4 regions of the Hahella sp. KA22 genome follow, and region 3 is predicted to be linked to each of the others. Evidence: predicted binding sites of a transcription regulator. Region 3 holds the regulator's gene; each other region holds the start of a gene.
What was found. Region 3 encodes sigma-54, which starts transcription at its own class of promoters, with help from an activator protein. Its sites were predicted from a motif close to TGGCACNNNNNTTGCTNT; they were not measured.
Positions count from the first base shown of each region.

Region 1 (8,024 bases), 140 kb from region 3:
GCACCGGCAGGTTTTTCAAACTATCATCGGCGCGAACTGCCTGGAGTAATTCGATTCCCGTCATTCCGGGCATATTCCAGTCAGTGACCAGAAAATCAAACTTCCCGGTTTTTAACATCGGCAGCGCGGTGGACCCGTCATCCGCTTCATCGGTATTGGTGAAGCCCAAATCCCGGAGCAGGTTTTTAATAATCCGCCTCATTGTTGAAAAGTCATCTACAACGAGGATTTTCATGTTCTTGTCCAATGTAACCTCCACAATGGCGACGCTGGAAACCCTTTGATTTCATTACTCTACTGAGTAAGTCTAGCTGGTCGCGCCGTACTATCCAGTTTTTTGATACAAGTTGTTTTAGAAAACATGACCGCAGGATGCTGATTTCGAAAAAACATTAACCTGCGCAGGCAATGGCTTGATTTAGCTGTTTTTCCAGTCTGAGAGACGGGATCGCAGTCGCAAGGTCGCCTGGGAATGAATCTGACTGACCCGGGACTCGCTGACTGAGAGCACCTGGCCGATTTCCTTGAGGTTGAGTTCTTCGTCATAGTAGAGAGACAGCACCAGCTTCTCCCGTTCCGGCAAACCGTCTATCGCGGCGCTCAATTTTTCCAGAAAGGCGTTTTGTTCGATGTCGCTGAGGGGATTATCGGTGGTTAACGTTTCATCGTCAGAGCCGCCCTCCCCGTGAATGCCCAGCTCATCCAGGCTGAACAGCTTCCCCGAACTGGCGTCGCGCAGGCTGGCGTGGTATTGCTCCAGGGGTACGCCCAGCTCGGCCGCCACTTCCGCATCCGACGCGTCTCGACCGGTGCGTGCTTCAATAGTGTGTATCGCTTCCGCGATATTGCGGGCGTTGCGGTGCACGGAGCGCGGCACCCAATCGCCTTTACGAATTTCGTCCACCATGGCGCCGCGAATGCGGATGCCGGCGTAGGTTTCGAATTTGGCGCCTTTGCCGGCGTCGTATTTCTGCGCGGCTTCCAGCAATCCGATCATGCCCGCCTGAATCAGATCCTCCACCTGCACGCTGGCGGGCAGACGGGCGATCAGGTGATGCGCGATGCGCTTGACCAGAGGCGCGTATTGCCTGACCAGAGTGTCGGCGCGCTCCGCCCGCGTCTCGCTATACATCATATAAGTATTCGCCAGTGACATGAATTTGCGCGCAAGGCCTGCAATAAACCGGATGATTTCAACAAAAACGTTCTCATGGGTGTTTGAGGATATGTCCGGCGCAACCGTCACGCCTTATCGCAAGCGCCCGGGATATAGCCGCCGGGCGAGCCCTCGCATTCCGTCCGGCGCGTGTCTAACTGTGCACCAGACGCTCCACAAAGAATTCCAAATTGCCTCTCGGCGCCGTCGGCAACGGCCAGTTGTCCACTTTTTGCGCCAGCTGGCGGTACGCCAACGACGCTTTGGCGCGCGGATAGGCTTCGTACACAGGACGTTGCCGTTGCACCGATTTGCGTACGGCTTCGTCGAATGGAATGCTTCCTACATATTGTAGCGCAACTTCCAAAAAGCGTTCGGTTACCTTGGATAATTTACCGAACAAATGCCGCCCTTCCTGCTCGGAGCGAACCATGTTGGCGAGCACCCGAAAACGGTACATGTCGTGGTTCTTGTTAAGCAGTTTGATGACGGCATAGGCGTCAGTAATGGAGGTGGGCTCGTCGCACACCACCACCAGTGCTTCCTGCGCCGCGCGCACGAAGGAAAGCACTTGTTCGGAGATGCCCGCCGCGGTGTCGATCACCAGCACGTCCAGGTCGTCGCTGATATCGCTGAAAGCGTTGATCAGGCCCGCATGTTCAAGAGGAGACAGATGAGTAAGATGCTGGGTGCCGGATGACGCCGGGACGATCTTTATTCCCCCCGGACCTTCAATCATGACTTCCCGCAGGGTGCAATCCCCCGCCAGCACATCCCCGATATTGCGCGAGGCGGTGACGCCGAGCAACACATCAATATTCGCCAGTCCGAGGTCCGCATCCAGCAGCACGACGCGACGTCCCAAGTCCGCTAACGCGAGGGACAGATTTATGGAAACATTGCTCTTGCCGACACCCCCCTTTCCTCCGGTGACTGCAATAACTTGAACCGGATGTACTTTACTCATACCGGTAGATATCTCCTGTTATTAGACGGCGCGGCGTTGACCCCGCACTCAATAGTTTAGACCACCAGTTCCGCAGCGAAGCGACTGGTGTTATTAGTTTGTTCGGTCTCCCGCCGGGTCCGCCGCCACATTGCGTCCGCGCGCGCCACCAGGACATGCGCTTTCGCCGGATGAATGTCATCGGGTATTTTCTGTCCGTCGGTGACATAGGCGACCGGAAGCCGGTTCAGGATGGCCATGCTCAACACTTCACCCAGACTGAACGCTTCATCCAGTTTGGTCATGATACAGCCGGAAAGCCCCAACATCTTATAGTAATGATAGGTGGATTTCATGACCTGCGGTTGGTTAACTGCCGACAACACAAGATAATTTCTGATGCGGTGACGGGTCACTTTCAAGTCTTTCTGTTGACGCTCCCAATTGGGGTCCTGGGGCGTCAATCCGGCGGTGTCCACAAGCACCAGACGTTTGTTGGCGAGACGGTCAAGCAGATCGTCCAGGCTGTTCTCCTCATCCACCACGTACACCGGCACGTTCAGCAAGCGCCCAAAGGACTGCAATTGCTGCTGACTGGCCACCCGGAAACGATCCGTCGTGATCAGCGCCAGTTTTTCGGCGCCGTAGTGAACCACGAAACGCGCCGCGAGTTTGGCGAGAGTGGTAGTTTTGCCGGAACCGGTCGGCCCCAGCAACGCGCAGACTCCACGCTGATGAATCAGCTCTTCGTTTTCCGCCTTTAAACCATGCGCCAGCCGCGCCATCAGGTTGCGCCATTGCTCCTGCGCGCCTTTGCGCGGGTCCGCTTTCGCGGTGAGCGCGTTTTGCAGCTCACGGAAGATGCCCATTTCCTGCATGCGTTCGATCAGCTCGCGATGGCCGGGATTCTCTTCCGGACGCGCGGCGACCACAGGCTGACGCATGATGCTTTTAAGCTGCATGATCTCTTCGCGCATTTCCGCCAGCATACGTGAGGTTTCCGGTTCCCCGGCGCCGATTTGCCGGGAAGCCGTCGCCGCCGGTTCAGCAGCGGCAAAAGCCGGCGCCGGCTCCGCTTTGGGCCTGGCGTTGCTTTTCAGCGTTTCCAGCCGGTCGCGCACCCGCGACATTTCATCTTCCAGGCGACGATGGCGATCCGCCGTCTCCCGGGCCACTGCTGAGGGCGTCGGGCGTGGGCCTTCCTGCTCAGGCATGCTGCTGCGCTGATCGTCCTCGTTATAATCCAGCGCACAGATCACCTCCACGCCATCCCCCGTTTTACTGGTGGACAGAATGACGGCGTCCGCGCCGAGATCTTCACGGATATCCTTTAAAGCCTGTTGCATTGACGCTGCAAAAAAACGTTTCACTTTCATAATGTTAGTCTCCCGGCTCCACGAGCCCGCACGGGATTACCCACTGATTGTCGCCACGATGGTGATTTGTTTGTTGTCCGGCACTTCCTGATAAGCCAGGACATGCATGCGCTCCACACTGAGTCTGATGAACCGCGCCAGAACCGGGCGCAGGCTGTTGGACACCAGCAAGACCGCCGCTTTACCGAGCATTTCCTGACGCTGCGCGGCTTCCGCCAGTGAGCGTTGCAGTTTTTCCATCATGCTCGGTTCCAAAATCAGACCGATGTCGTCCATGCCGCCGGCCTGTTGCGCTTGTTGCATAGATTTAAGCAGTAATTGTTCCAACCCTGGGTCCAGAGTGATCACAGGCAGCTCAGGCTCCGCCCCGACTATGTTCTGGACGATCAGGCGACGCAGCGACGCCCTGACCGCCGCCGTCAAAATACCGGCGTCCTGAGTCTTCGGCGTAAAGTTGACGATGGCTTCCGCAATGCTGCGCATATCCCGCACCGGCACATCTTCCTGCAACAGGTTCTGCAGCACCTTCAACAGGGTGCTGAGCGAGACGGTATTGGGAACCAGCTCTTCCGCCAGCTTCGCCGCCTTCTTGCCCAGTTGCTCCAGCCACTGTTGCACTTCTTCATGGCCGATCAGCTCATAGGCGTGACGGCTGAGCACCTGATTCAGATGCGTCGCCACCACTGTGCTGGAGTCCACCACGGTGTATCCCAGCGTCTGCGCCTGTTCTTTCTGGGAAGGATCAATCCACACCGCCTCCAGACCGAAGGCCGGGTCTTTGGTCTGAATGCCGTCCAGCTTGCCGAAAACCTGACCGGGATTGATAGCCATTTCCCGGTCCGGATGAATCTCCGCTTCCGCGATGGTGACCCCCATCAGGGTGATGCGGTAAAAGTTCGGCATTAAATCCAGATTGTCGCGGATATGCACGGAAGGCATGAGAAAGCCCAGTTCCTGGGACAGTTTCTTACGTACGCCCTTGATGCGGGCCAGCAACTGTCCGCCTTGTGACTTGTCCACCAGCGGAATCAACCGGTAACCTACTTCCAGGCCGACAATATCCACGCTGGCCACATCGTCCCAGCCCAGCTCTTTGGTCTCGGGTCCACGCACCGCCGGCGCGCTCTCGCCGGGAGCCAGTGCGGGTCCGCCGCCGGGTTGCTGCGTCACGCCTGGACGCCTGGGTCCAGGCGTGACGCCTTCGTCCACCACTTCCGACTGTTGCTGGCGTTTCCACATGAAATACGCTCCCGCGCCAAACACCGACGCCAACCCCAGAAACGCCATGTGCGGCATGCCTGGAATCACGCCCATGATGAACATAACGACGGCGACAATGGCCAGCGCCCGAGGGGAGCCAAACAACTGGTTGATGACCTGACTGGACATATCCTGCTGAGTGCTGACGCGAGTGACCATGATGGCCGCTGCGGTGCTGAGCAGCAGTGAAGGAATCTGCGCCACCAGACCGTCACCGATCGTCAGCAGCGCATATTTTTGGACAGCGTCGTTGAACTCCAGATCGTGCTGCATGATGCCGATGGCGAGACCGCCGATCAGGTTGATGGCCAGAATCAGCAGACCCGCGACGGCGTCGCCGCGAACGAACTTACTCGCGCCGTCCATAGAGCCGTAGAAGTCCGCTTCCTGAGCCACTTCCGCCCTGCGCGACTTGGCCTCTTCCTGGTTGATAATGCCTGCGTTCAGATCCGCGTCAATCGCCATCTGCTTGCCCGGCATGGCGTCCAAGGTAAAGCGGGCGCTCACTTCAGAGACGCGCCCGGCGCCTTTGGTGACCACCACGAAGTTGATAATCATCAGAATGGCGAACACCACCAGACCGACTGCATAGTTGCCGCCGATCAACACTTCGCCGAAAGACTGGATAACTTTACCCGCCGCATCGCCCCCTTCATGACCTTCCAGTAGCACCACCCGGGTGGATGCGACGTTCAAAGCCAGACGCAGTAAGGTCGCCACCAGCAATACAGTCGGGAAAATGGCGAACTCCATGGGGCGCATGGCGTACACGCACACCAGCAGAATGACCAGGGACAAGGCGATATTGAAGGTAAAGAAGACGTCGAGCAGGAACGGCGGCACCGGCAACGTCATCATGCCCAACAACACCATCAGAAGCACCGGGATACCCAGGTTGCCGTGGGTCAGGGCCTTCAGGTTGTTGATCGCGGCAGCTCGTTCCATAACTCTCCAAACGACAAAAGGTTGACGGAAAAAACCGTTTCCCTAGTGTGTCTGCAGGAACTGTGCCGCTCTATGGAAAAGCGAGGCCGGACAGCGGTTATTAATCAGGCAGACAAATAGCTTCCTTCTATTTGTCTGCAACGACAGGGCCTGCACATGTCAGGCCCTGTCTCCCGCGGCTTAACGCCGCGCAGGCGCGTCCATGCGCCTGATGATTAACATGCCAATATCATTGCCACGTTAATAACTCAACTCACTGATCCCGGCGCAGATGGGAAGGTATCTTGAAGTCAGGCATGCCCTGGGGCTTCTTGCCGTAGCCGCCGCGGTAACGACGCAGCTGAAAGACATACGCCAGCACCTGCGCCACGGCGAGATACAGACCTGAAGGAATTTCGTCCCCCACTTCCGAGTGGTGGTAGATGGAGCGGGTCAAGGGCGGCGCCGAGACCAGCTCAATCTTGTGCGCCTTGGCGATTTCACGGATTTTCATGGCCATGTGGTCTGCGCCTTTGGCCAGCACAATGGGCGCCGCCATTTTCTTGGCGTCGTATTTCAGCGCCACGGAGTAGTGTGTCGGGTTGGTGATGACCACATCCGCTTTGGGCACATCCTGCAACATGCGACGACGGCTCATTTCATATTGCACTTCCCGCACCCGGCGCTTCACTTCCGGCTTGCCTTCCGTATCCTTGTACTCGTCCTTGATCTCCTGCATGGTCATGCGCAGATTCTTTTGGTGGTCATAGATTTGAAAGGGCACGTCCACCAAGGCGATCAGGATCATCGAGCTGGCCAGGAACAGAAAGCTCCACGCCAGCAGCGAGCAGGCATGACCCATGCTCACCATCGTATCCTCCCCTCCCATCGCCAACAGATCCGGAATGGAGTGGTTGAGAATAATGAGCGCCACACCGCCTACCACCAGCGTCTTGGCGATGCCTTTGATCAATTCCACCAGCGACTTCAGCGAGAACATCCGCTTTATGCCTTCCAGCGGATTGATGCGGCTGAATTTCGGCGCCGCCGCCTTGCCGCTCATCATCCAGCCGCCCAGGGCGATTGGCCCCAACAGAGACGCCACCAGCAGCACCAGCATAAAGGGGATCAGGGCGATAGCCATATCCAACGCAGCCATGCCGAGATGAATCATCGGCTGGTGGGCGTCAAAGATCTCTTCCCGGGTCAAGGTAAAGCCGGCGCGAAAAACGCCTTCCAGCGCCTTCGCGATGGTCGTTCCAAACACCAAAAGACCCACGGCTCCCGCCAGCAACACCGCCGTCGTGTTGAGTTCGCGGGAACGGGGAATCTGTCCCTCCTCCCGCGCCTTCTCGATCTTTCGGGGGGTGGGTTCTTCGGTTTTTTCCTGACTGGTGTCGTTGTCGGCCATCGTCCGTCACACTCGTCTTAACTTCGGTTTACGCATCCAGAACAGAGCTGTCGCCGCGTCCATGGCGTCTACTATCTACACCACCTGCTATCTACACCGCCTGCTATCTACACCGCTTACTATCTACACCGCCTATTCTTCACACCGGTTTAGGGTGGAGCGGGTTGCAGCATGACCTGCATGAAATCAAAGGTGTTTTCGCTCAACACCGTGAACTGCGGCAAAACGCCGCTGATACTGATCCAGAACACGATCAGCCCGAACAATACGGTCATCGGAAAACCGATAGAGAAAATATTCATCTGCGGCGCCGCCCGGGTCATGACGCCAAAGGAAATATTCACGATCAACAGCGCCGTCACCGCCGGCAAGGCGATCATCAATGCGCTGGCGAACATCCAGCTGATGCGCGAGGCCAGATACCACCAGGACAAGGCATCCACTTCCTGCGCCGAGATAGGCAGAAAACGGAAGCTTTCCACCACTGTCTCGAACATCACCAGATGGCCGCCCATAGCGAGAAACAATAAAGTCACCAGCATCAGATAAAATTGGCTCAGCGCAGTCACAGTAATGCCGTTGGTGGGGTCCACCATGGAGGCGAAGCCCAGCCCCATGTTCATCGCCACCATTTGCCCAGTCACCACGAACAACTGGAACAGCAACAGTACGGCGAAGCCCATGGCCAGACCGATCAGCACTTGCTGAATAATAATCGCCACCGAGCTGACGGACAGTGGGTCCACTTCCGGGACGGGCGGCAATGAAGGCACGATCAGAATTGTCATCAGCAGCGCCAGCGTCAGCCGCACGCGGGCAGGTACGATCTGAGTTCCAAGAATCGGCGTCGTCATCATAAAGCTGGAGATGCGAAACAAAGGCCACAGGTGCATGCCCACCCAGGCGCCGATCTGTTCATCCGTCCACTCGAACACCGTCCGGCTCCTTATC
Region 1 is NZ_CP035490.1:2,157,107-2,165,130, reverse strand. It holds gene cheY (chemotaxis response regulator CheY) at 1-247, opposite strand, end outside; gene EUZ85_RS09730 (RNA polymerase sigma factor FliA) at 419-1,156, opposite strand; gene EUZ85_RS09725 (MinD/ParA family protein) at 1,311-2,123, opposite strand; gene flhF (flagellar biosynthesis protein FlhF) at 2,180-3,478, opposite strand; gene flhA (flagellar biosynthesis protein FlhA) at 3,515-5,683, opposite strand; gene flhB (flagellar biosynthesis protein FlhB) at 5,937-7,073, opposite strand; gene fliR (flagellar biosynthetic protein FliR) at 7,223-8,008, opposite strand; gene fliQ (flagellar biosynthesis protein FliQ) at 8,020-8,024, opposite strand, start outside.
Region 1: the regulator sigma-54 is predicted to act here: its motif matches at 5,734-5,751, upstream of flhA (flagellar biosynthesis protein FlhA).

Region 2 (8,024 bases), 810 kb from region 3:
TGACATGTTCCAGCTCCCGCACATTGCCCGGCCAGGAGTACGCGCACAGCGCCTGCTCCGCCGCACGCGACAGCCGCAGACTGCGCACGCCCAGGCGGGAGCGGTTTAATTCCAGAAAGTGTCCCGCCAGCACCAGCACATCCGAACCCCGCTCGCGCAACGGTGGAATCCATACAGGATAGACGGACAAACGGTGATACAGATCCGCCCGAAAGTCGCCGGCGCGAACGCTGTCCTTCAACTGTCGATTGGTCGCGGCGATGACCCGTACATCCACTTGTCTGGGCTGGTCCTCGCCCAGGCGTTGAATCTCACCATTCTGCAAAGTCCGCAACAACTTAGCCTGCACGCCGAGGGGCAGCTCTCCCACCTCATCCAGGAAGATCACCCCGCCTTGCGCCGCCTCAAACCGACCTGCGCGATCCGCCGAAGCCCCGGAGAAAGCGCCTTTGCTATGACCGAACAACTCACTTTCCGCCAAAGACTCCGGCAGCGCCGCGCAATTCACATGGATCAATGGGCGCTCCCGACGCGGCGAACGACTGTGCAGCCGCCGCGCAAACAGCTCCTTGCCCACCCCGGTTTCCCCCATCAGCAGCACCGGCAGTTCTGAGTCCGCCACCACGTCCAGTTCCCGCAACAGGTTTCTGATGCTGTCGCTGGAGCCAATAATCTCGCCTTCCTCCTGCGCTACGCCACGCCGATCTCCATCCTGGCGCATCAGCGCCAGATTCCTGCGCTCCTGCTCCAGTCGGGTCACTCTTACCGATGCTTCGATGATCAGCGTGAAACGCGCCAGATCCTGTTGCGCCCGGGCATCAAAAGTTCCTTCCTGCAACGCATCCAGGGTCACCGCTCCCCACAGTGCGCCATCCACATAGAGGCTCACGCCCATACAGTCATGCACGGGCAGAGGCTCGCCGACGCAGCTTTCCAGCAGTCCGTCGTAGGGATCGGGCAGGCTCGAATCACTAGGGAAACACACCGGCCGCCGACTGGCCAGAATCGCCGCAAGCCGGGGATGCTGGGCGATGATAAAGCGGCGCCCCAGGGTTTCCAGCACCAGCCCCTCCGCCGCCAGCGGCCGCAGACTGTCGCCATCAAGCCGTAATAACGCCACCGCGCCGCAGCGAAAATACTCCCGCATGGCGTTCATTAAGCGCTGATAACGCACGGCATGGGGCAGTTCCGTCACCAGGTCCGCCAATAGGCTGGCTTCAATCATGGTATTAATCACCTTAGAAGGGTTTTTATCACCCTATTCGATTTGGGTAAAAAACACCATATATAATTTTTATATCATATATATCAATAACTTAACCTATGGCATAAAGGTTGCCATTGTTATGGCGAGTTAATCACTATCAAAGGAAACCCGCCATGACCTTACTTGATCGCCCCGTCGGCTGGATCGCTCGCAACCTCCCCGGCTCCACCCGCCTCTTTCGTGAATACCATCTGGATTTTTGTTGCGGAGGGGCCAAGAAACTACGAGACGCCCTGGCTGAGAAGGAGCTGGAGCCGGAGGTTGTTCTGGATCAGCTTAACGCTCTGCAGGAGGAGCCGGATGATAACTGGAGCAACGCCGGTCGCCCTGAGCTGATTGACCATATTCTCACCCGCTACCACGCCCGCCATCGCGAGCAGCTTCCGGAGTTGATACACCTCGCTCGCCGCGTGGAGCATGTCCATGGGGAACGAGAGGAATGTCCCAATGGACTGGCCCAGCATCTGACGGAGATGCTCCAAGAGCTGGAAAGCCACATGATGAAAGAGGAGAACATTCTATTCCCCATACTACTGGCGGGAATGAGCGGCATGCAGGCGCAAGGCCCGATTTCCGTCATGCGTATGGAACATGATCAGCACGGCGACGCACTGGCGCATCTGGAGGCGCTGACCAACAACATCACGCCGCCCAAAGGCGCCTGCAACACCTGGCGCGCGCTGTACGCCGGCCTCGCCCAGTTGCGAGACGATCTAATGCAGCACATCCATCTGGAGAACAACATTCTGTTCACCGATGTTGTGGAGGACGCCCATGTCTGAATACCGCAAACTCTGGTGGCTGCTCATCGCCGTATTGGGCGTCACTTTCTGCTTGCTCGGTTTCTTTGGCCGCGAGGTTTACCGGCAGGCGCCGCCGATTCCAGAACGCTATGTCGCCACGACGGGAGAGACCATTTTTACCCAGGAAAATATTCTCGATGGACAAACCGCCTGGCAATCCGTTGGCGGCATGCAATTGGGTTCAATCTGGGGCCATGGCGCTTATCAGGCGCCGGACTGGACCGCAGACTGGCTGCATCGTGAACTGGAGCGCTGGCTGGAGCTGGCGGCGCAGGAGGTCTATGGCGCCGCTTATACGGACCTGGATGACGAACGGCAAAACATCCTGCGCCATCGTCTGAAAAGCGAATACCGCACCAACACTTACAGCACAGACAGTGGGGCGGCGACAGTGAGCCCCCGCCGCGCGCAAGCCATGGCGGATATCGCGGATTACTACAGCCGCCTGTTCGGCGACGCGGCGGAATTACAGGGAACTCGCGAAAGTTACGCCATGAAGGAAAATACTCTGCCCGACGCCCAGCGCAGAGAGAAGCTCGCCGCCTTTTTCTTCTGGACCGCCTGGGCAGCGGCCACGCAAAGACCTGACAGCGACGTCACCTACACCAACAACTGGCCTCATGAGCCGTTAATAGACAACCGCCCCACCGCTGAAAACATCATGTGGTCCATTGTCAGCGTCGCGCTACTGATCGCCGGCGTCGGCCTGCTAATTTGGGGCTGGGCGTTCCTGCATAAACATGACGTAGCGGAGCCTGTGGCGCCGCAATCAGATCCACTGACCCGTTTCGCGCTGACGCCTTCTCAACAGGCGCTGGGCAAATACCTGTTCCTGATTGTCGCCCTGTTCGCCTTCCAAGTGCTGATTGGCGGCTTCACCGCCCACTACACCGTCGAAGGCCAGCATTTTTACGGTCTTGATGTCTCCCAATGGTTCCCCTACTCCCTGGTGCGCACCTGGCATATTCAGAGCGCGCTGTTCTGGATCGCCACTGGCTTTCTTGCCGCAGGCTTGTTTCTCGCGCCCATTATTAACGGCGGCAAAGACCCCAAATATCAGAAGCTGGGCGTCGACATCCTGTTTTGGGCGCTGGTGGCGGTCGTGGTCGGATCTTTTGTCGGCAACTGGCTGGCGATCGCCCAGATTCTGCCACCGGAACTGAATTTCTGGCTCGGCCATCAAGGCTATGAATATGTAGATCTGGGGCGGCTCTGGCAAATTGGCAAATTCCTCGGCGTCGCATTCTGGCTCGTATTGATGCTGCGGGGCATCGTCAATGGCTTACGCCGACCCGGCGACAAAAATCTGCTTGCGTTGCTGACCGCGTCAGTGATCGCTATTGGCCTGTTTTATGGCTCCGCGTTCTTCTACGGAGAGCGCACCCACCTTTCCATCATGGAATACTGGCGCTGGTGGGTGGTGCACTTATGGGTAGAGGGCTTCTTCGAAGTATTCGCCACAACCGCGCTGGCGTTTATTTTCTCCACCATGGGACTGGTGTCGCGGCCCATGGCGACCACCGCCAGTCTGGCTTCGGCCTCACTGTTTATGCTCGGGGGCGTTCCCGGAACGTTTCACCACCTTTACTTCGCCGGCACCACGACGCCGGTGATGGCGGTAGGCGCCACCTTCAGCGCGCTGGAAGTGGTTCCCTTGATTGTGCTGGGCTACGAAGCCTGGGAGAACTGGCGTTTAAAAGCGCGGGCGCCATGGATGGAAAACCTGAAATGGCCGCTATTGTGCTTTGTCGCCGTCGCCTTCTGGAACATGTTGGGAGCGGGCGTTTTCGGCTTCCTGATCAATCCGCCGATCTCGCTGTATTACATCCAGGGATTGAACACCACGCCAGTACACGCCCACTCGGCGCTGTTTGGCGTCTACGGTTTCCTGGCCCTGGGCTTCACTCTATTGGTGCTGCGCTATATCCGTCCCCATATGGTCTTTAGCGATCGCTTGATGAAAGCCGGGTTCTGGTGGCTGAACGCGGGACTCGCGTTGATGGTCGTCGTCAGCCTGGCGCCGATAGGATTGCTGCAATTCCACGCCAGCGCCAGCCAGGGCTTGTGGTACGCGCGCAGCGAGATATTTATGCAACAGGACATCATGGAAACTCTACGTTGGGCGCGCACTCTCGGCGACATCATCTTTATCGTCGGCGCCTTCGCCATGGGCTGGCAGGTGGTGCGCGGTTTGTTCGGGGAATCAGGGGAATCGCTACAGGCTGACGCAGTGGCGGAATAATCCCTTCCCATGACGGACGACCCGGAAATCTTATTTAGGTTTGCGGGTCTTTTTGTTTATTATCTGGGGTCGTTGCAGTCCTGACGCCGTCGTCGTCCGTTAATGGTTTCGAGTCTATGTCCGAAGATACCGTCCCTTTGAAAACGCCCCCGTTGGAAAGCGCCCGTATGGTGGAAACCATTTATGGCTGCAAGTGGTCGCTGACCGTCTTCAGTCTGCTGGCGAACGGCGTCAATCGCCCCGGAGAAATGGTGAGGCGGGTGGATGGCCTGACGACCAAAGTGCTTAACGACTGCCTGCGCAAAAACCAGAGCTTCGGCATTATCAAACGCATCGCCTACCCGGAAATCCCGCCGCGTGTGGAATATGAAATCACCCCGTTCGGACGCAAGTTCATCCGCATACTGGACGACCTGGAAAAACTGCAGGACGAAATAATGACCGCCAGCAAGGATGCGCATCAGCGATGAAATCACAACCAAAACTAGTGATGTTGCCGGGCATGGACGGAACCGGGGATTTGTTTACGCCATTTCTGGAATGTATCCCCCAGATTGAAACGCAAATTATTCCGCTACCGCAAACCGGCGCCCAGGATTATGACTCGCTGGCCGCTTACGTTCGCGAGCAGCTTCCTGACGACGATTTCTATCTGCTGGCCGAGTCCTTTTCCGGCCCTATCGGCGCGCTGTTGGCGGCGGATGGCGTCCCTGGCCTGCAAGGCGTCATTTTCGTCGCCACGTTTTTGTCTACTCCCAGTCCCTGGGCGGTATGCGTCGGTCGGCGGCTGCCGCTGCAAGGCATGATGCGACTGCCTTTTTCCAGCTGGACGCAGCGACGCCTGCTGCTGGGCCCGGATGTCGGCGATGACTTCCTGCAACGTTTCACTGCCGCAGTACGCTCCGTACCGACGGCGACGCTCAAGGCTCGCCTGGAGACGCTGCAACATCTGCAATGGCGTCGCGAGCCGGTCTCTTTGCCATCTATCTACTTGCAAGCCAGCGACGATTATTTAGTGCAGCCAGGCAAAGCGCTGGAGATCCAACAGCATTTCCCTGACAACCGCCTGGCGCGCATCCAAGGCCCTCACTTTCTGCTCCAGGCCAACCCCGCCGCCTGCGCCCGCACTCTGCTGGACACCTTATCTATCTGGGAGAGCCGCCGACGCCCCGCCAGACCATGACGTCATCCGCTTCAAAGGCGTATACTCGATTCAAGTCCACGGGGAAGAGGCCGCTCATGAGCAAGCTTATTAGCTGGGTCGCTATGGCGACGCTATGCGTATCGCCCTGGTTAGGTGGGTGTGACGCTCAGTTCCATATCGCCGTCAATTCAGGTTGCGATGATCCTGCGCCGCTGGAAGGCGATATCGCAGGCCTTGAAAGCGGCGCCACCGTGTTTCTGAAGTCTGGGAGTGACGCCTTGAGCGAGGCGAACCGCATGTCCGAACAGTTCTCCATAGAAGTGGCGGCGATCGACGTGGATGGCGGCAGTTTCTTTATCTACACGTCCAGCTCCACCCTGGGCTCTCTGCGCTGTGAGGGAGTGGTCGCCAGCGTCCGTATATCCTGACCAGCCCAAACGAACTGCGGTTTCAGCTTGGCCAGGCGACGCGGCTCTCCAAGGTTCTTTCCACTTCCAATAAAGCATCCGCAGGCGGCTCCACGAAGTAACGGCGCATCAGCTCTTTATCCCGTCCCGCCGCTTTCAAACGATCAAAGCTTTTCTGTAACGCCTGTTTGACTGCCTCAGACGTTTTCGGACTCACCACCGCCCACAAGCGTCCCGACAGCTCTTCGATTCTGAACAGCTTTTCAAAGTTGGACGGGTTGAGATTCACCTCTTTCAGGCGAATGGGAAAACTGACTTCGACCTGCATCATGAGATCCGTAAATCCGCGATACTCACGCATGATGTTCTGCGAATTATGCACCACCGTCTCCACTACCGTATTGTCCGGTGGGAAGCCAATGCCCTTGCGCTTCAGCAGCTCTTCAAAGTTACTGCCGCTTTGCACGCTGATGCTGTAACCCTTGCCAAGGATATCCTCCCAGCCCTTCGCTTGAATGTCTTCCCGGGAGCTGAGTTTATAGAGATACACATCATAAGGCGCCACCCATCCCAGCCAGTGGAATTTGGTCTCTCGCTCAGGGGTGCGCGACAGGGAAAAGAAAACAACGTTCGGCTGATCCTCCGCCAACAGCATCGCCCGCTTCCAGGGCGCGAACATAATGCTGCTCTCAATGTCGTTGTCTTTGGCGACGTCCGCCACCACTTCCTTCATAAAGTCGATCACGAAGCCGGTGTACTCGCCATGCCCCGTCATCACCTGCAATGGAGGGAAATCCTGGGTCACCAGCAAAATCTTTTCTTTCGCCATCGCGCCGTCAATCATGGCGATGAAAACAAGAGTGAATAATAGTCTTTCCGTCAGGCGCCTCATCAGGGTTCCTTAGATTGCAATTGAGCCGCATCGGGCGACGCTTTAATGAGTATAGTCTCGGTCGCAGTTCGCCACTGCGTTCCTTGCTTGCGTTTGCGAACCGCGGCAATTCGCATACACTTAAACCTATTAGCGGATTGTCATGATGACATAACGGGAAAGGCTCAAAGTCTTTCGCAGGATATGTTTTTCACTTGCACGGCCGTCTAACCATGAATACCTGTCTCTGGCGCTTCTTGCTTCTTGGGTGGGCTTTGAGCCTGATGTCCTTCGCTCACGCCGCCGACGCCAAACGCGTCGTCCGCCTCACCAATGGCGAATGGCCGCCCTACGTCTCTCAGGACCTTAAGTACGATGGCGTCGTATCGCTGATCGTCAAAGAGGCCTTCGCCAGCGAAGGTTACGAAGTCAAATTCACTTTTCTGCCTTGGAAGCGCGCCCTGCAAAGCGCACAGGACGGAGAGTGGGACGGCTCCATCCTGTGGGCCTATCGCGAAGAGCGCACCCAATACTTCATTTACAGCGACCCGATCTCCAGCACCCAGTATGTGTTTTTCCATCTGCGCAACGCCGAGTTTGACTGGAAAGATTTCAGCGATCTGAAAAAGTACCGCTTCGGACTGACGCTGGGTTACAACTACAACGACAAATTCATGGACATGGTGCGCAATGAGGAAATTGCCCACGACTACGCCAGCGATATCGTCAGCAGCTTCAAAATGATGTTCAAACACCGGGTGGATGTGGTGCCGGAAGATGTTGAAGTCGGCTACTTCATTTTATCCAGTGAATTCGCCCCCGGCGTCGACCGCATGGTGACCAGTCATTTGAAGCCCCTGTCCGAGGAGAAACACTATCTCCTGATATCCCGTCGCGTACCTGACGCCAATGAATTAATAGAGGCTTTCAATCGCGGCTTAAAGAAAATGCGCGCAAGCGGACGCCTGGAGTCGCTGTTTGAAAAGTCCCGCATGGGCGATTTCATTCAGAAAAAATAGCCGCTACGTCACGGCCTCCCGGCAGATTTCCCCCAGCCTGCTCACCGCCGCCTGCGCCTTTTCATCAAACGGCCAGCCCGCATTCAATCTGATGCAGTGACGATAGCGTTCTGTGATGGAAAAAACCGTCCCCGGAGAAATACTCAGGCCTTCCTGCGCCGCCCGTTGAAACACTCGCCAGCCGTCGCATTGTGGCGGCAGGGTCACCCAAAGCACATACCCGCCCTCCGGTTCTGTGACGGTGGAGCCGGCAGGAAAAGACTGCAATACG
Region 2 is NZ_CP035490.1:1,211,667-1,219,690, reverse strand. It holds gene norR (nitric oxide reductase transcriptional regulator NorR) at 1-1,225, opposite strand, end outside; gene ytfE (iron-sulfur cluster repair protein YtfE) at 1,381-2,049, shown strand; gene EUZ85_RS05420 (nitric-oxide reductase large subunit) at 2,042-4,312, shown strand; gene EUZ85_RS05415 (helix-turn-helix domain-containing protein) at 4,429-4,782, shown strand; gene EUZ85_RS05410 (alpha/beta hydrolase) at 4,779-5,495, shown strand; gene EUZ85_RS05405 (hypothetical protein) at 5,552-5,884, shown strand; gene EUZ85_RS05400 (ABC transporter substrate-binding protein) at 5,907-6,755, opposite strand; gene EUZ85_RS05395 (ABC transporter substrate-binding protein) at 6,968-7,753, shown strand; gene EUZ85_RS05390 (PLP-dependent aminotransferase family protein) at 7,757-8,024, opposite strand, start outside.
Region 2: the regulator sigma-54 is predicted to act here: its motif matches at 1,325-1,342, upstream of ytfE (iron-sulfur cluster repair protein YtfE).

Region 3 (8,024 bases):
AACAACAAATGCGAGCTTTGCAACCGATTAAGCTCTTAGCGCTGGACGTAGACGGCGTTCTGACAGACGGGACTCTTTACTTCGGCGAATCTGGAGAGCAATTCAAACCCTTCTCCATACTCGACGGTCTTGGCGTCAAGCAATTGCAAAAAGCGGGAGTAACCGTCGCCATTATTACTGGTCGTAAGTCAGCCATGGTCGCCAAAAGAGCTGGCGACCTGGGCATTTTAGAGTTACTGCAAGGCCGCGAAGACAAGCTTGTCGGGCTCAATGAGATTCGTAGCAAGCTTGGTTTAGAGTTGGATGAATGCGCCTATGTCGGCGACGACCTGCCCGATCTGGCGGCCATTCGCAGCTGCGGATTTGGCGTTACCGTGCCGAACGGTCACTGGTTTGTCCGTCAGCACGCCACTTACTGCACCGCAACCCAGGGCGGCAAAGGCGCGGTCAGAGAGGTATGCGATATGATTCTGGCGGCAAAAGGCCTGCTCCACACCTCCTTGGAAGCCTACCTATAACTTCATGACAGAACTGTTCAGACAATACAGCAAATGGCTCTACGCGGCTTTGGCGGCGCTTTTGGTTATTTATCTGGTCGCCTATCAGGACGAAGCCAGCGTCCCGTTCTTCGAGGAAGAACCGCTCCTGAAAGACGAACCTGACGCATTTGTCATCAACGCGGTTTACACCACCTACAACAAAGAGGGCGCACTCACCAGCCGCCTGCAAAGCCAGCTGGCGAAGCACTATCCTGATACAGACACCGGCGTACTCACGCGCCCCAATCTGGAGATCTTCCAGCAAGGGGAGAAAAGCTGGCATGTGGAGTCCCTGGAAGGCGAGCTGCTGATCAAGCAGGACACCCTGAAACTGCGTGGGGACGTGGAAGTAAATGGCGCTTCCAACGACGGGGCGCCAATTCTCATGCAAACGCAAGCGCTCGACTACAACAACAAGTCGCGCTTTATCAGCACCGATCAACCCGTTAAGATAACTTCAAATATCAATCAGTTAACCGCTGTCGGAATGGAGGCGGACATTGATAAAAAGCTTATTGTATTACTTTCTCAGGTAACCGGCGTTTATGCACAACCCAAGTAAACTATTCACCGCGGCGCTGTTATTGAGCCTTATGTTCGCCCCGCTTAGCCATGCTTTGGATCTTCTTAACGGCAGTGACGAACCAGTGCGCATCAAAGCGGGACGTTGGGAGAGAGATGGCCAAAAAGGCATCGACACCTATATCGGCAATGTCGTCATTACCCAAGGCAAATCCAGCATTGAGGCGGACAAAGTCATTTTATACACCGACGACAATGGCATCAGCCGCTTCCAGGCGACCGGCAAACCCGCTCATTTAGTGCAGTTTGACCAAGAAAAACAAACTGAAACCCACGCTTACGCAGAAAGCATGGATTATGACCGCAGCCAGAGTAAAGTCGTTATGCGTAACCATGCGCGCATTCTTCAGGACAATAGCTCAGTGGAAGGCGAAGAAATTATTTATTTCACAGACAAGCGTTTAGTCACGGCAAAGGGAGCCTCATCGGGCAATCAAACCGAGCAGGTTGAAATTATCTATCATCCGCCCAAATCTAATAAACAATGAGCACTCTCACCGCCAGAAACCTGGCCAAGGCCTACAAGAAACGGCCCGTAGTAAAAGATGTGTCCGTTGAAATCCGCAGCGGCGAAATCGTGGGCCTCCTCGGCCCTAACGGCGCAGGAAAGACCACCTGTTTCTATATGGTGGTAGGACTGATCCCCAGCGACAAAGGCAGCGTATTTATTGACGAAACGGAAATCACCGGCCTGCCAATGCATGGGAGAGCGCGCAAGGGCATTGGCTATCTGCCGCAGGAAGCATCGGTCTTCAGAAAGCTGTCAGTAGAGGACAATATCTACGCCATTCTTGAGACCAGAGCAGATCTCAGCCGCAAGGAGCGTAAGCTTAAGATGGAGGAGCTGCTGCAGGAATTTCACATCACCCATATTCGTAAAAGCCTGGGCATGAGCCTCTCAGGCGGCGAGCGTCGACGCGTGGAAATTGCTCGCGCGCTGGCTACGGAGCCCAAGTTTGTTTTACTGGACGAACCTTTCGCCGGGGTGGACCCTATTTCCGTCAATGATATCAAGCAGATTATCGAGCATCTCAAAAAGCGCGGCATCGGCGTTTTAATTACAGACCATAATGTGCGCGAGACCTTGGATATTTGTGAACGCGCCTATATTGTCAGTGAAGGATTTATTATCGCAAGCGGCGCCCCAAGTGATATCCTTGCCAACCCAAAGGTTCGAGAGGTCTATCTGGGTGACCAGTTCAAACTTTAGTTTAACCGGCGGCCTCCATCCAAGATGGACCCCAAGGCTCAAGAGCTTAGGATTAAAGCACCTAATAACTATGAAAAACTCACAAGATCTGTGCCTGAATCGGTGGTAAGCATCAGATGGTTATGAAAACTTCATTGCAGTTAAAGCTGGGTCAACAGCTGACCATGACCCCGCAACTGCAACAAGCAATAAAACTTTTGCAGCTTTCAACACTGGATTTACAGCAGGAGATTCAACAAGCGCTTGAGTCCAACCCCATGCTGGAAGTGTCTGAAGAAGACGAATCTCCCAACCACGTTCAGAACGATACGATCAGCGACATGCTCGCTAATAACTCCAGCAAGGAGCGAACGCAAGAGTCGGGCATGGATGAAGGAGGATTCGCTGAAGAGGACAACTGGTCCGATTCTATTCCGAACGACCTCCCCGTCGATACCGCCTGGGATGATGTCTTCCAGAGCGGATCAAGCAGCTACAGCGGCGGCGAAGATGACGAGTACGACTTCGAATCCCGCAATAGCAAAGGCGAAACCCTGCAAGACCACCTTCTCTGGCAACTGAACCTTACCCCCATGTCCGACATTGACCGCATGATCGCTGTTGCGATAATCGATGCAGTCAATACCGACGGCTATCTCTCACTCACTCCTGACGAAATTCATGGCGGACTGCAAACTGAGGGGGAAGAGGAAATTGAGCTGGACGAAGTACGCGCCGTCTTAAAACGCGTGCAGCAGTTCGATCCTCCAGGAGTCGCCACCTGCAACTTACAGGACTGCCTGCTGAGCCAGTTGAACCAACTGCCTAAAGACACCCCCTGGCTTGGACAGGCCAAGCTGGTGGTCAGCCACTATATCAATCTGCTTGGCAACCGTGACTACGCCCAGTTGATGCGCCGCAGCCGTCTAAAAGAAGACGATCTGCGGGAAGTGCTCAAACTGATTCAAAGCTTGAACCCAAGGCCAGGCGAAGGCATTCAGGAAAGCAATACCGAATACGTGGTTCCTGACGTTATCGTCAAAAAAGCCAACGGCCGCTGGCTGGTGGAACTGAACCCTGAAATCGCCCCGAAGATCCGCATCAACCCTGGCTATGCAGGCCTGGTGAGACGGGCGGACAACAGCTCAGATAACACTTATTTGCGCGACCAGTTACAGGAAGCCCGCTGGTTTATCAAAAGCTTGCAAAGCCGTAATGAAACTCTGTTGAAAGTCGCCTCACAAATCGTCGAACATCAGCAAGGATTCCTTGAGTACGGCGAAGAGGCGATGAAGCCACTGGTGCTGCACGATATTGCGGAGGCGGTGGAGATGCATGAGTCAACGATTTCCCGGGTGACCACCCAGAAATACATGCACACTCCTCGCGGCGTATTTGAGCTGAAGTACTTTTTCTCCAGCCATGTCAGCACAGATACGGGTGGCGAGTGTTCTTCGACCGCTATTAGAGCTATTATCAAGAAGTTAGTCGCGGCGGAATCACCAAAGAAACCATTGAGCGACAGCAAAATTGCTGCGCTGCTTGGCGAACAGGGCATCAACGTCGCCCGTCGCACGATCGCAAAGTACCGGGAGGCGCTTTCCATTCCGCCTTCCAATGAACGTAAGCGGTTAATTTAAAAGGAGGAATGCAGGCATAAGACTTAAATCAAATAGTCACAAATTGGATGTGCTAGTATTTTTCATGGAAGTGCAAAATTCATAATGCACCGTATATTGGCATTAGGAGCAAAGTATGCAAATGAACATCACCGGACATCAAGTCGAGTTAACTGAAGCACTGAAAGACTACGTTAACAACAAGTTCGACAAGCTCGAACGACACTTCGACAGTATCAGTAATGTCCAAGTTACGCTCTCCATTCAAAAACAGCGTCAGATTGCGGAAGCAACCATGCACATAAGCGGCGCTGACCTGCATGCCAATGCTGAACACGAAGATATGTACGCGTCAATTGACGCACTGGTGGACAAATTAGACCGCCAGATCCTCAAACACAAAGAGAAGCACGTTGATCGGATGCACGGCGCATCCGCCAGATAACAGAACATGGCCCAAACCACACTAACTATTGAGTCAATTATCTCGCCCGCCCTCACACGCTGTGGGGTGTCGGGCTCGAGTAAGAAGCGCGTTCTCGAATATATCGCCAATCTGATTGCGCAACATTTTCCGTTTTTGGACGAGAACGCCATTTTTACCAACCTGATATGCCGTGAAAGACTCGGCAGCACTGGTATCGGCCAGGGTATCGCGATACCCCATTGCCGCTTGGAGAACTGCGACCGCATCATAGGGGCCTTGCTTACGCTCAAGGACAAAATCCCTTTTGACGCCATAGACAACGAACCCGTGGACCTGCTGTTCGTTCTGATCGTGCCTCAAGAGGCCACCAGCGAACACTTGGACCTACTGAGCCAGCTGGCCCAGAAATTCAATGACCGTCGCTTCTGCGAACACCTGCGCGACTGTGACAACGACGAAACCCTGTTCAGGAGGGTGCTGGAGAAATAATCCAGCTTCGATGGAAAGAGGAAGACATGAAGCTGATTATCGTAAGCGGTCGTTCAGGCTCCGGAAAAAGTACGGCGCTCCATGTTCTGGAGGATATGGGCTATTACTGCATCGATAACCTGCCTATCGGTCTCCTCTCGCCTCTCACCCAAGAGGTGCTGGACCAGGGAAAGACCCAGAATCAGCAACTCGCCGTCAGCATAGACGCCCGAAATCTTTATAGGGATTTATCGGATTTCCCGTCGATTTACGCCACTCTGCAAGCGCACAATATTGATGTGGAAATCATCTATCTTGACGCTAATGACGCCACCTTGATCAAACGTTTTCATGCAACGCGTCGCAAGCACCCGCTCAGCAGCAAAAGCACATCGCTGAAAGAAGCCATCGCCAAAGAGAAACAGCTGCTGGAGCCGATCGCCACTCTGGCGAACCTATATATAGACACCAGTGATCTCTCCATTTACCAGCTAAGGGATCAGGTGAAGATCAGGGTTATCGGGCACAAAACCCAGGAACTGGCCCTGCTCTTCCAGTCGTTCGGCTTCAAGCATGGCGTGCCGTCGGATTCCGACATGGTGTTTGACGTGCGCTGCCTTCCTAACCCTTACTGGGACACCGCACTGCGCGGCTACAAAGGCACAGATCAGGAAATCATCGAATTCCTGAAGCAGCATCCGGAACCGGAACAGATGCTGCAGCACATTATCAGCTTTCTTGAGACCTGGATTCCGCACTTCCAGAACAGTAATCGCACCTATATGACAATCAGCATCGGCTGTACTGGCGGGCAACACCGCTCGGTCTATATCTGCGAGTGCCTGGGAGAGCATTTCAAGAAAAAATATGATAATGTCCAAGTGCGCCACAAAGAGCTGGCGCAATAAGGTTTTAACAATAAGAAGCCACTGTCGCTTAACAATTAAACCGGCCTGAATCCAACATTCGGGAAACTTCAAACTTTTATACTCATCGCGCCCCATGATCCAGGAACAAGTCACTATTATTAATAAGCTTGGCCTGCACGCCCGAGCGGCGGCCAAATTCGTGTCCACCAGCGGCCGATTCGCCAGTAAGATCAGAGTAGCCAAAGAAGGCCAGGAAGTTGACGGAAAAAGTATAATGGCGGTCATGATGCTCGCCGCCAGCAAGGGAACGCTTCTTACGCTGAAAATAGAAGGTCCGGATGAAGAGGAAGCTTTTCACGCCATCAAGGCTCTGATCGAGGACTATTTCGGAGAGGGTGAGTAACCCTACCGCTTTAGGGGCGCTTCGCCCCATCCCTTCCAAGCATGCCAAACAATACAAACCGCTTGAATAAAGTAAGACAATTCCCTGATTTTCCTTAGACTATTTTTCGTCTTAACTTACACTTTATAGTGGGCTCGCTTATACTGGCGCCACAACGGCGCAGAGCCCGTCTCTGTATTTTATCCGGCAAATTCCTCGCTGCCCGTTGCGGGCCGCCCTAAACGCGGATGTAAGTCTATGTCTCAAGCGACCGAAAAAAGCACTGCCAAGGTCCGTATGCGCTCCATTGCGGAAGCGCTGGAAAGCGGTTCTTTGCAGCAGGTCGCGCGCATCCTGAATGGCGGCCTCTCCCCCAGCGACATCGCCCACTTGCTGGAATCATCTCCGCCCAATGAGCGGAAGTTACTCTGGCAGTTAGTCGATGACGAACTGGATGGCGAAGTTCTTCAGTATCTGAGCGATGAAATCCGTTCCGACTTCCTGAGCGAGATGAATGCCCAGGACGTTATCGAGATCGCCGAAGACTTCGAAGTCGACGACCTCGCCGACTTGTTACAGCAATTACCGGAAGCCGTCATCCAGGAAGTCCTGGAGACCATGGACGCCCAGGACCGCCAACGTCTGGAAGAAGTCCTGGCCTATCCCGAGGACTCCGCCGGCGGTCTGATGAACACGGACATGATCACCGTGCGCCCGGACATAACCGTCGATGTTGTGCTTCGCTATTTGCGCAGCCACAAAAGTCTGCCCAACATGACCGACAGCTTGCTGGTGGTGAACCGAAAAGATGATTTTATCGGCGTACTCCCTGTCACTACGCTATTGGTGTCCAGCCTTAGCTCAACCGTGCGTGAGATCATGCGCACGGATGTGGAGCCGATTCCTGCGACTGTTGCCGATAAAGAAGTCGCCACCCTGTTCGAACGCCACGATTTGGTTTCAGCGCCGGTCGTCAACGATAAGGGCAAGCTTGTAGGCCGTATCACCATCGATGACGTGGTTGACGTTATCCGTGAAAACGCCGATCACGAAATCTTGAGTATGGCGGGTCTGGACGAAGAGGAAGATATGTTCGCCCCCATCATGAAGACGGCTAAAAGTCGCGCCGTCTGGCTGGGGATAAATCTGATCACCGCGTTTCTCGCTTCTGCGGTCATTGGCATTTTTGAAGCGACCATTGCAAAAGTAGTCGCTCTGGCCGTATTGATGCCCATTGTCGCAAGCATGGGCGGCATCGCAGGCAGCCAGGCGCTCACACTGGTAATCAGAGGGATGGCCACGGGCAAGGTCAGCTCAAGTAACATTCGCTGGCTGATGAACCGTGAGTTTCTGGTGGGAGCCTTCAACGGCTTACTCTGGGCTTTCGTGGTGGCGACCGCCGCTATGGTCTGGTTCAACGACGTCACTATTGGCGTCCTGATCGCCTCAGCGATGCTAATCAATCTGACCGTCGCAGCTATCGCCGGCACCGCTTTACCTCTGATACTAAAAACCCTGAAAATAGACCCCGCTCTGGCCGGAGGCGTCATCCTGACAACAGTTACGGACGTGGTTGGGTTTATGTCATTTCTGGGACTCGCCACAATCGCCTACGCCTGACTAGGCGCAAGGCGAATGCCTGTCTATTCTTATCTTACTTGAGCGCTGTGTTACCATTTTAGTTTCCGAGAGTTGATTCGAGCATTTCAATGAGCCATTCACATCACGACGACGATTTAGAAGACGATTATTACGACGAAGAGGATCTGCCCCCCAGTAAATCCAGCCGCAAACGGGCGATGGAGGCGCTGCAACAGCTAGGGAAGAGATTGACGGAACTTAAAGCAGACCAACTCAGCCAGCTTTCACTGACTGACCGACTGCTGGATGCGATCCACACCTATAACAAAATCGGCAGCCACGAAGCCAAACGCCGTCAGCTGCAATTT
Region 3 is NZ_CP035490.1:2,019,452-2,027,475, reverse strand. It holds gene EUZ85_RS09065 (HAD family hydrolase) at 1-518, shown strand, start outside; gene lptC (LPS export ABC transporter periplasmic protein LptC) at 523-1,101, shown strand; gene lptA (lipopolysaccharide transport periplasmic protein LptA) at 1,085-1,609, shown strand; gene lptB (LPS export ABC transporter ATP-binding protein) at 1,606-2,331, shown strand; gene EUZ85_RS09045 (RNA polymerase factor sigma-54) at 2,454-3,950, shown strand; gene hpf (ribosome hibernation-promoting factor, HPF/YfiA family) at 4,066-4,374, shown strand; gene ptsN (PTS IIA-like nitrogen regulatory protein PtsN) at 4,381-4,845, shown strand; gene rapZ (RNase adapter RapZ) at 4,872-5,732, shown strand; gene EUZ85_RS09025 (HPr family phosphocarrier protein) at 5,827-6,096, shown strand; gene mgtE (magnesium transporter) at 6,334-7,695, shown strand; gene yjgA (ribosome biogenesis factor YjgA) at 7,785-8,024, shown strand, end outside.

Region 4 (8,024 bases), 3.1 Mb from region 3:
ATAAGAAGGATCAACAGGCGCGCATGTTGTCCGGCGGTATGAAACGGCGTCTGATGATCGCACGTGCGCTGGTGCATGAGCCGCGACTGATTATTCTCGATGAACCGACCGCTGGCGTGGACATTGAGCTGCGACGCAGCATGTGGACCTTTCTCACCAACGTCAACAACGAAGGTCGCACGATTATTCTGACCACTCATTATCTGGAAGAGGCGGAAGCGTTGTGCCGCAACATCGCTATCATCGATCGTGGCCGGATTCTGGAAAACACCAATAAGCGCGACCTGTTGAATAAGCTCAATCAGGAAACCTTTGTGCTTGATCTGACTTGTCGTTTGCAAGAGGCCCCACATCTGGAGGGCTACGGTACTCGTCTTACCGCCGACGGTATGTTGGAAGTGGACGTGGACAAACAGCGTAGCCTGAACGAAGTGTTCCAGCAGCTGGACCAGTTAGGGGTGAAGGTGAGCAGCATGCGTACGAAAACCAACCGTTTGGAAGAGCTGTTTATCCGCATGGTCAACGAGGATAAGAACGAGACAGGCAGTACGGCGAAAGCAGAGGAGGCGCAGGCATGAACAGCGCGATTATGATCGCCTTTAACACCATCCTGATTAAAGAAGTGCGCCGCTTCACCCGTATTTGGTCGCAGACATTGCTGCCGCCGGCGATCACCATGACGCTGTATTTCGTGATTTTCGGCAACCTTATCGGGCCGAGAATTGGAGAAATGGGCGGATATTCCTACATGGATTTCATTGTGCCCGGATTGATCATGATGTCGGTCATCACTAACTCCTACGCTAACGTGGTGTCTTCATTTTTCGGCATGAAGTTTCAACACAGCATTGAAGAACTGCTGGTGGCTCCTGTACCGAATTACGTCATTCTGCTGGGGTACGTCGGCGGCGGCGTCGCTCGGGGTCTGGCGGTGGGCGTCATTGTGACGGCGATTTCTCTGTATTTTACCGACTTGCAGATACACAGCGTGCCGGTGGTGGTCAGCGTGGTGTTCATGACGGCGGTGCTGTTCTCACTGGGCGGCTTTATTAATGCAGTCTACGCCAACAAGTTTGACGACATCTCTATTGTGCCGACTTTTATTCTGACGCCGCTGACTTATTTGGGCGGCGTCTTTTACTCCATCACGTTACTACCGGAGTTCTGGCAGAATGTGTCATTGATCAACCCAATTCTGTATATGATCAACGCCTTTCGTTATGGCCTGCTGGGCGTTAGCGATATCAATCTGGGCGCGGCCTACGGCATGATTCTCTTATTTATCGTTGCGTTGTTCAGCTTTAGCATGCGCTTGTTGAACAAAGGCGTTGGCATACGCACCTAACCGGTTTGGAGAAGTAATTGTGGAACTGGAAAAACATACGCATCTGGGGAAGGCGACGGAATACCCTGAGGAATACTCTCCGTCCTGGTTGACCCCGATTCCCCGCGCTAAGTCCCGGGGGACTTTGGGTTTGAGTGGAGCGCCGGATTTTGTTGGCGAAGATTTATGGAACGGCTATGAGCTGTCCTGGCTCAACAGCAAAGGCAAGCCGGAAGTGGCGCTTGGCGTTTTTCGCATTCGCTGTGACAGCCTTAATATCATTGAATCCAAGTCTTTCAAGCTGTATCTGAACTCGTTCAACCAAAGCCGCTTCGCTTCCCGTGAAGAAGTGCAGGCGCTGATGCAGAAAGACCTGTCTGCGGCGGCGGAAGGCGAGGTGTCGGTGACGTTGCTGTCGGCGAGCGACTGGCGTGATGAGCTCTCATTCTGGCAGGCGGCGGAAAACCTGGACGGTCTGGACATAGAGGTGGAGGTGTATACCCCCGACGCCTCGCTACTGCCTGATCCTGTGGGCGACGACATCGTGGAGGAGACGCTGAGTTCGGATTTGCTGAAGAGCAATTGTCCGGTCACCGGGCAACCGGATTGGGCGACACTGTATATTCACTATCGCGGTAAGCCCTTGGATAAGGCGGCGCTATTGAAGTACATCGTCTCCATGCGTTCGCATCAGGATTTCCATGAGCATTGTGTGGAGTCGGTCTATCTGACGCTGATGCAACGATATCAGCCGGAAAAACTGGCGGTGTACGCGCGTTACACCCGACGCGGCGGCCTGGACATCAACCCATTGCGCTCCAACTATCCGTTGGCGGCGGATAATTTCAAGTTGCCGCGACAGTAGCTCAGGCTTCGCCTCGTCCTTTCCATTGAAAAGCCGCGCTCAGGTGTGTCTGGCGCGGCCGCCAATTCCATTTACCACTGATTGTCACTGGCTTTTCGGCGATGCTATTCCGCCACTTGGGTCATCAGCTCTTTCTCGGTGATAAACCCCGCCACAATGATAAACGCCAGACTGGCGAATAAGCACATGGCGAGATATATCACGCCGAAAGCGCTGTAGGCCGCTTGTAAGGAGCCGCCGTCGCGATACAGGCTGGAGCAGACCACCACGCCAGCGGCGCCGCTTAACTCCCGCACGTATCCGAAGAAGGAAATGCCGACGCCTCTGTCCGCGGCGGGCAACACGTTTTGTACTGCGCAGGTCACTCCTGGCAAGGTGAAGCCGATTCCCAATCCAATTATTGGAAACAGCGACACGAACGCTATCTTCATTAACATCAGGAAGAAAGCGACGGCGATCAGTATGAAGCCCACTAGGATGTGCGTCTTGTAAACCCCTGTCGCCGCGATGTGTTTACCTGAGAAATAGGCGCTGACGCATACCCCGAGAGTGAACAGCAGCATGCTGTAGCCGCTGAGGGTCAGGCTGACGCCATTCTGTACTTGCATTTGCAACGGGAAGTAAATTAACGCCGCTGTCATCAGGATCTGGCATACGCCCATCGTCAGGATGCAGGCGGCGTAGTTGGGAAGCTTGAACAGATGGCGCGGGACGACAGAGCGCTTTTTGTCCGTGAGCAAATACGTCCAGGCTCCGGCGATAAATAAGGCCCCAACGAGAGAAAAGGCGTGCGGTAAGCTGAGGTCTTCGCTGAGCAACAAGATAAGCAAGGTGGTGGAGGACACCAATAGCAGCGAGCCGCCCCAATTGAACCTGTCCTCACGTTTGACGACTTTATCTTTGATGCTTCTTATGGCGATAAAAGCCGCCAATAAGGCCAGGGGGATATTGATCGCGAAGATCCAGCGCCAGCTCAAGTGTTCCGTCAACAGGCTGCCGAATACCGGTCCGGCGATATTGGAAACCACATAGATGGCGGAGATATAGCCCTGATAGCGGCCGATCTCCCGCGCTGGAATGACGTCTGAAATCACCACGAACGCCAGTGAAATCAGGGCGCCGCCACCGACGCCCTGCAGGGCGCGGACGAGTATGAGCGACTGCATATCGTTGGCGAGAGCGCATAGCAGCGATCCAATGGAGAAGATCCCCAGACTGACGATGATCACTTTGAGCCGACCGAACAGATCGCTCAACTTGCCGCAGATTGGAATGACGCTAGTGGCTGTCAGCAGGTAGGCGGTGACGACCCAGGCGATATCGTTCATGGCGTTGAGTTCGGTCCCGATAACGGGAAGAGGCGTGGTGACAATGGTTTTCTCCAGTGCGCCCAGAAAAATAAGCAGAGAGACGCTGAGTAGCGTTTTCTTGTGAGACATATAGAACCTGATTTTGAAAGGCGAAAAATTGCGCGCAATCGCGTCGGCATATATTGAGCCTGCGTGAATGCAATTGGGGCGGGGTGCGCGTCGAGGGATGACGCGACTTGGTTAGATCATGGCGAAGCCAACCTCCGTGTACTGAAATGTTCCCATGTCGCACATCCCAGCGTTTCCGGCGCAATGAAATGCGCGATGCTTATCTGCAATCGACTGTGTAACTTGGTTGAAGGGCGTGGTTAGTTGCGCAACTTTTCCGCAGCGCTTTCGAGGGATTTCAGTATGCGCTCTTTGGCCTGGGCGCTGACCTTGCCTGCGTCCAGGTACATGGCGAATCCTTCGGTTTCATGTTCGATAAAACTCTGATTGCCGCCGATGTCGCGGCGTAAATCCACGACGGAGTAAATCGGCACTGGCTTGGCGAAGCCCTTCACCGTAATTTCGCCCTTATCCCGGCACATGATGGTGTCTTTGATCAGCGCGAAGGTTTCGTAGGATACCAGAATTTCTCCGGGCGCCGCCATGGATTCGAGACGGCTGGCGAGGTTCACTTCTTTGCCTATGATGGTGTAATCCATACGGTTTTCCGCGCCGAAGTTGCCCACGGTGCAGTAACCGGTGCTAATGCCCATGCGAATTTCCAGTGGTGTGCGCACGCCCTGACTACGCCATTTCTGCCGCAGAATTTTCATGTGTTTGCGCATTTCGATCGCCATCATGACGCAGGCGCAGGTGTCTTCCTTGGCGCCGCGGCTACTGGGATCGCCGAAGAAAATCATGATGCTGTCGCCGACGAATTTGTCGATGGTGCCACCGTATTTAAGGGCGATCTGAGACATCTCGTTAAAGTAGGTGTTGAGCAGCTCAGTCAGGCTTTCCGGCTCCATCTCCTCCGCCAGTTCGGTGAATCCTTTGATGTCGGAGAAAAACACCGCCAGCCGCTTACGCTGGGTTTCCAGACGAACGTCGCGCTCGCCGGTGAAGATGGATTGCCATACCTGCGGCGACAGGTATTTGGCCAGCTTATGAGACAGGGCGATGGATTGCTCACGCTGAAACTGGATCTGTGACTTCGCCTGCACCAGGGCGCGGGCCTGTTGGTGCGTGTAATACGCGGTAACGCCGACATACAGCGAACAGGTGACGCCGCCGATAATGCTGACCACCATAGGGGTGGCTGGCGCAAAACTTAAACCAAAATAAATGGACGCTACGGTAAAGCCGGCGAGAAAGGCGATGTTGCCGTAGAGCCAGCTTTTCATGCCGCCAACGATAATAAAGCTGAAGTTCAGCATCAGCAGGAAAAACAGAGTGGGTGTGACGCTGAATTTGATGAGCACCAGAATCACGCCGCATAGAAAACCATCCACCACCATCATGCCCTGGCGGACCTTGGTGTTCTTCTGTTTATCGAAGAAGCGCAGAGCGAAATACAGAATATGCGGCCATAGCATGGCGCCGGGAATGATCCAGATAAGGTATTCGTCGAAATGCCCCTCCAGAATGCCGGCGACGATGATGGCGGCGCATACCAGATAGCCGAGCACCCGGGCGTTATAGTCCGGCATGGGCGGGATGGTCACCTGAGTCGGGGAGTGCGGCGTATTGGCGAGATGTGGAGGTATCGGCATCATTTGTGTCATAACCGCGAATACCGGTATTGTCCCGTCAGCATATTTTTCAACCTAACCAAAAGTCCCTGCGAGCTCATGGGAATGGCAATGCGGCTCGCCGGTTTGCTGTTATCAATAAAAACGTCCTGTCCTCGCACGGATATACCCTAAAAAGGACAGGAATAGAAGGTTTTCCGGGTGGAAAGCGGGAGGCGCCTGTTCAACAGGCGTAGCGCGACGCATTGGGTGAATGCGGGATTGCCATGCAAAAAGCCGTTGGACCGGCGTAAACCATCCGCCATAACTGCCGCCCTCTTCTGGTAGTATAGTCCACCAGCGCTACGATCGCGTTAAGGTTAGCAGTAATGGGGTTGTCGGACAATCTGTGGGACGGTTTTGTCTGTCGTTAGACAATCTTTAACCTTTTGAGTTGGCGTAAAAGGCAGGCAATGTGGCGCGATAGGACAAGTATTTTTCGACGGCCAATTGCATATATTTAAGAATCATTCCTATTTATAATCTGAACCGAATCAGTCGCTGGTCTCTTATTGGCCTGACCGGCGGTCACGCGAATAAACAACAGGAGCCACGTATAACGCCATGGCGGTATTAGACATTCTTGCAAATCGAACCTCCACCCCTTTGTTGCAGGCGCCGGCGCCGAGCCATGCACAATTGCGACAACTGTATCCGGTTATCATGCGCGCGCCGGACCATGCCCGCTTACGGCCATGCCGTCTGATTATTGTGGAAGGGGAAGGGCTCGACGCTTTGGGACGCATATACTGCGAAACTGCGGAGCAGGATGGTCAGGACGATGCGGCCAGGCAAAAGCTGGCCAAAGCGCCCAGTCGCGCGCCGATGGTGATTGTCGTGGTCGCTACTGTCCAGGAGCATCCCAAGGCGCCGGAGTCGGAACAGTTGATTTCCGCCGGCTGCAGCGCCTATGCGTTAATGCTGGGGCTGGAGGAACTGGGCTATGGCGCCATGTGGCGCACCGGATGGGTGGCCTACGATGAGCGCGTCAAACAGCGTCTTGGTTTGGCCTCCAACGAACATGTGGTGGGTTATCTGTATGTAGGGACGCCGGCCAGCAAAGAGAAGAAAGTTCCCGAACCGCCTGCTTTTGAAGAGCGCGTTAGTTTCTTCACTGGCGAAGCGAGCTGATATTTCCTGCGACGTTGCCTGTCTTTATCGACGTCGCTTTTCCCCAAATCTCTTCTGCATATCTATCGTCCTGTTCGACCTTTCCGGTGGCGATGGTTTTCCTCTTGCCGCTTGGTGTGGACGCGCTTTCCTTCTGGGCGGTATCCCTTTGCCGCCTTCCGCCTGCCTGAAAATACTATCTAACTGAAAAATAAAACAAAAAAATAACTGGCGCGGGACTTGCTGACATTGACGCAAATGATGATTGTCGCAGTCAGGCAACTGCAGAGGTGTTAGATGGCCATATCATTCGACAAAGCGCTGGGTATCCATGAGCAAGCGCTGAACGTCCGCGCCAGACGGGCGGAAGTGCTGGCGAACAACATAGCCAATGCGGACACCCCTGGGTTCCGCGCCCGGGATATCGATTTTAAAGCCGTGCTCAAACAAGCCAAAAGTATGGAGGACTCACTGGAAGTGGTCACTACTCACGATGCCCACATGGCGATAGAAACACCGGCGGAAGGGGCTCTGCTTTACCGCCAGCCGCTGCAGCCTTCGATTGACGGCAACACGGTGGATACGCAGACGGAAATCGTGCAGTACTCTAAGAATGCGCTGGATTTTCAGGCCAGCTTTGAATTCCTTAATAGCCGCCTGAAAGGCATTGTCAGCGCGATTAAAGGAGAATAACCATGGGGATCAATAGCATTTTCGACATTGCCGGCTCCGGTATGACCGCGCAATCAGTGCGACTGAACACCACCGCCAGCAACCTGGCCAACGCGGACACCGCCAGCTCCAGCATCGATCAGACTTATCGCGCGCGCAAGCCGATTTTTGCGGCGGTGCATCAGGATGCGCTTAACGCGGCGATTCCTCCTTCGGTCCACGATGACGCCTCCCGAGGCGTGGAAGTGCGAGCCATTGTGGAAAGCGATGCATCTCTGGAGCGTCGTTACCAGCCGGACCACCCCATGGCGGATGCGGACGGTTATGTGTTTTATCCCAACGTGAATGTGGTGGAGGAAATGGCGGATATGATGTCCGCTTCCCGCAGCTTCCAGACCAACGTGGAAGTGCTGAATTCAGCGAAAACCATGATGCAGCGCCTGCTGACTATTGGTCAGTGATGAACTTTTCGTGAGGACAGCGTGATGAGCGATATCAATACGACCAATAAGACTAGCGATGCGCTGAGTCAGTACGCGCTTCAGCAGAATTCCGCCAACAGGAAAAACGAACTGGGTAAAAACGAATTCATGGATCTGATGATCGCCCAGTTAAATAACCAGAGTCCGCTCGATCCCCAGGACAACACGGCGTTTGTCGCACAGTTGGCGCAATTCAGCTCGGTGGAAGGCATTCAATCATTGAATTCGACCGTGGACACCATGGCCTCACAGTTTCGCAGCGCGCAGGCCTTGCAGGCGTCGGCGATGGTGGGTCGTGATGTGCTGGCGCCGATGGAAAGCGCCATCAAGAGTGCGGATGGATCTATTAATGGGGTGGTGGAACTGCCTGCGGGCACCTCGCAACTGGCCATTAGCGTCTATAACGAGGCCGGCGAGCTCATCACGACAATTGATAAAGGATACCAGCCCGGCGGCGACGTCAAGTTCAGCTGGGACGGCAAA
Region 4 is NZ_CP035490.1:5,094,002-5,102,025, reverse strand. It holds gene EUZ85_RS22515 (ABC transporter ATP-binding protein) at 1-578, shown strand, start outside; gene EUZ85_RS22510 (ABC transporter permease) at 575-1,345, shown strand; gene queF (NADPH-dependent 7-cyano-7-deazaguanine reductase QueF) at 1,365-2,189, shown strand; gene EUZ85_RS22500 (MDR family MFS transporter) at 2,294-3,628, opposite strand; gene EUZ85_RS22495 (adenylate/guanylate cyclase domain-containing protein) at 3,868-5,271, opposite strand; gene EUZ85_RS22490 (nitroreductase family protein) at 5,842-6,408, shown strand; gene flgB (flagellar basal body rod protein FlgB) at 6,685-7,080, shown strand; gene flgC (flagellar basal body rod protein FlgC) at 7,083-7,520, shown strand; gene EUZ85_RS22475 (flagellar hook assembly protein FlgD) at 7,545-8,024, shown strand, end outside.
Region 4: the regulator sigma-54 is predicted to act here: its motif matches at 6,617-6,634, upstream of flgB (flagellar basal body rod protein FlgB).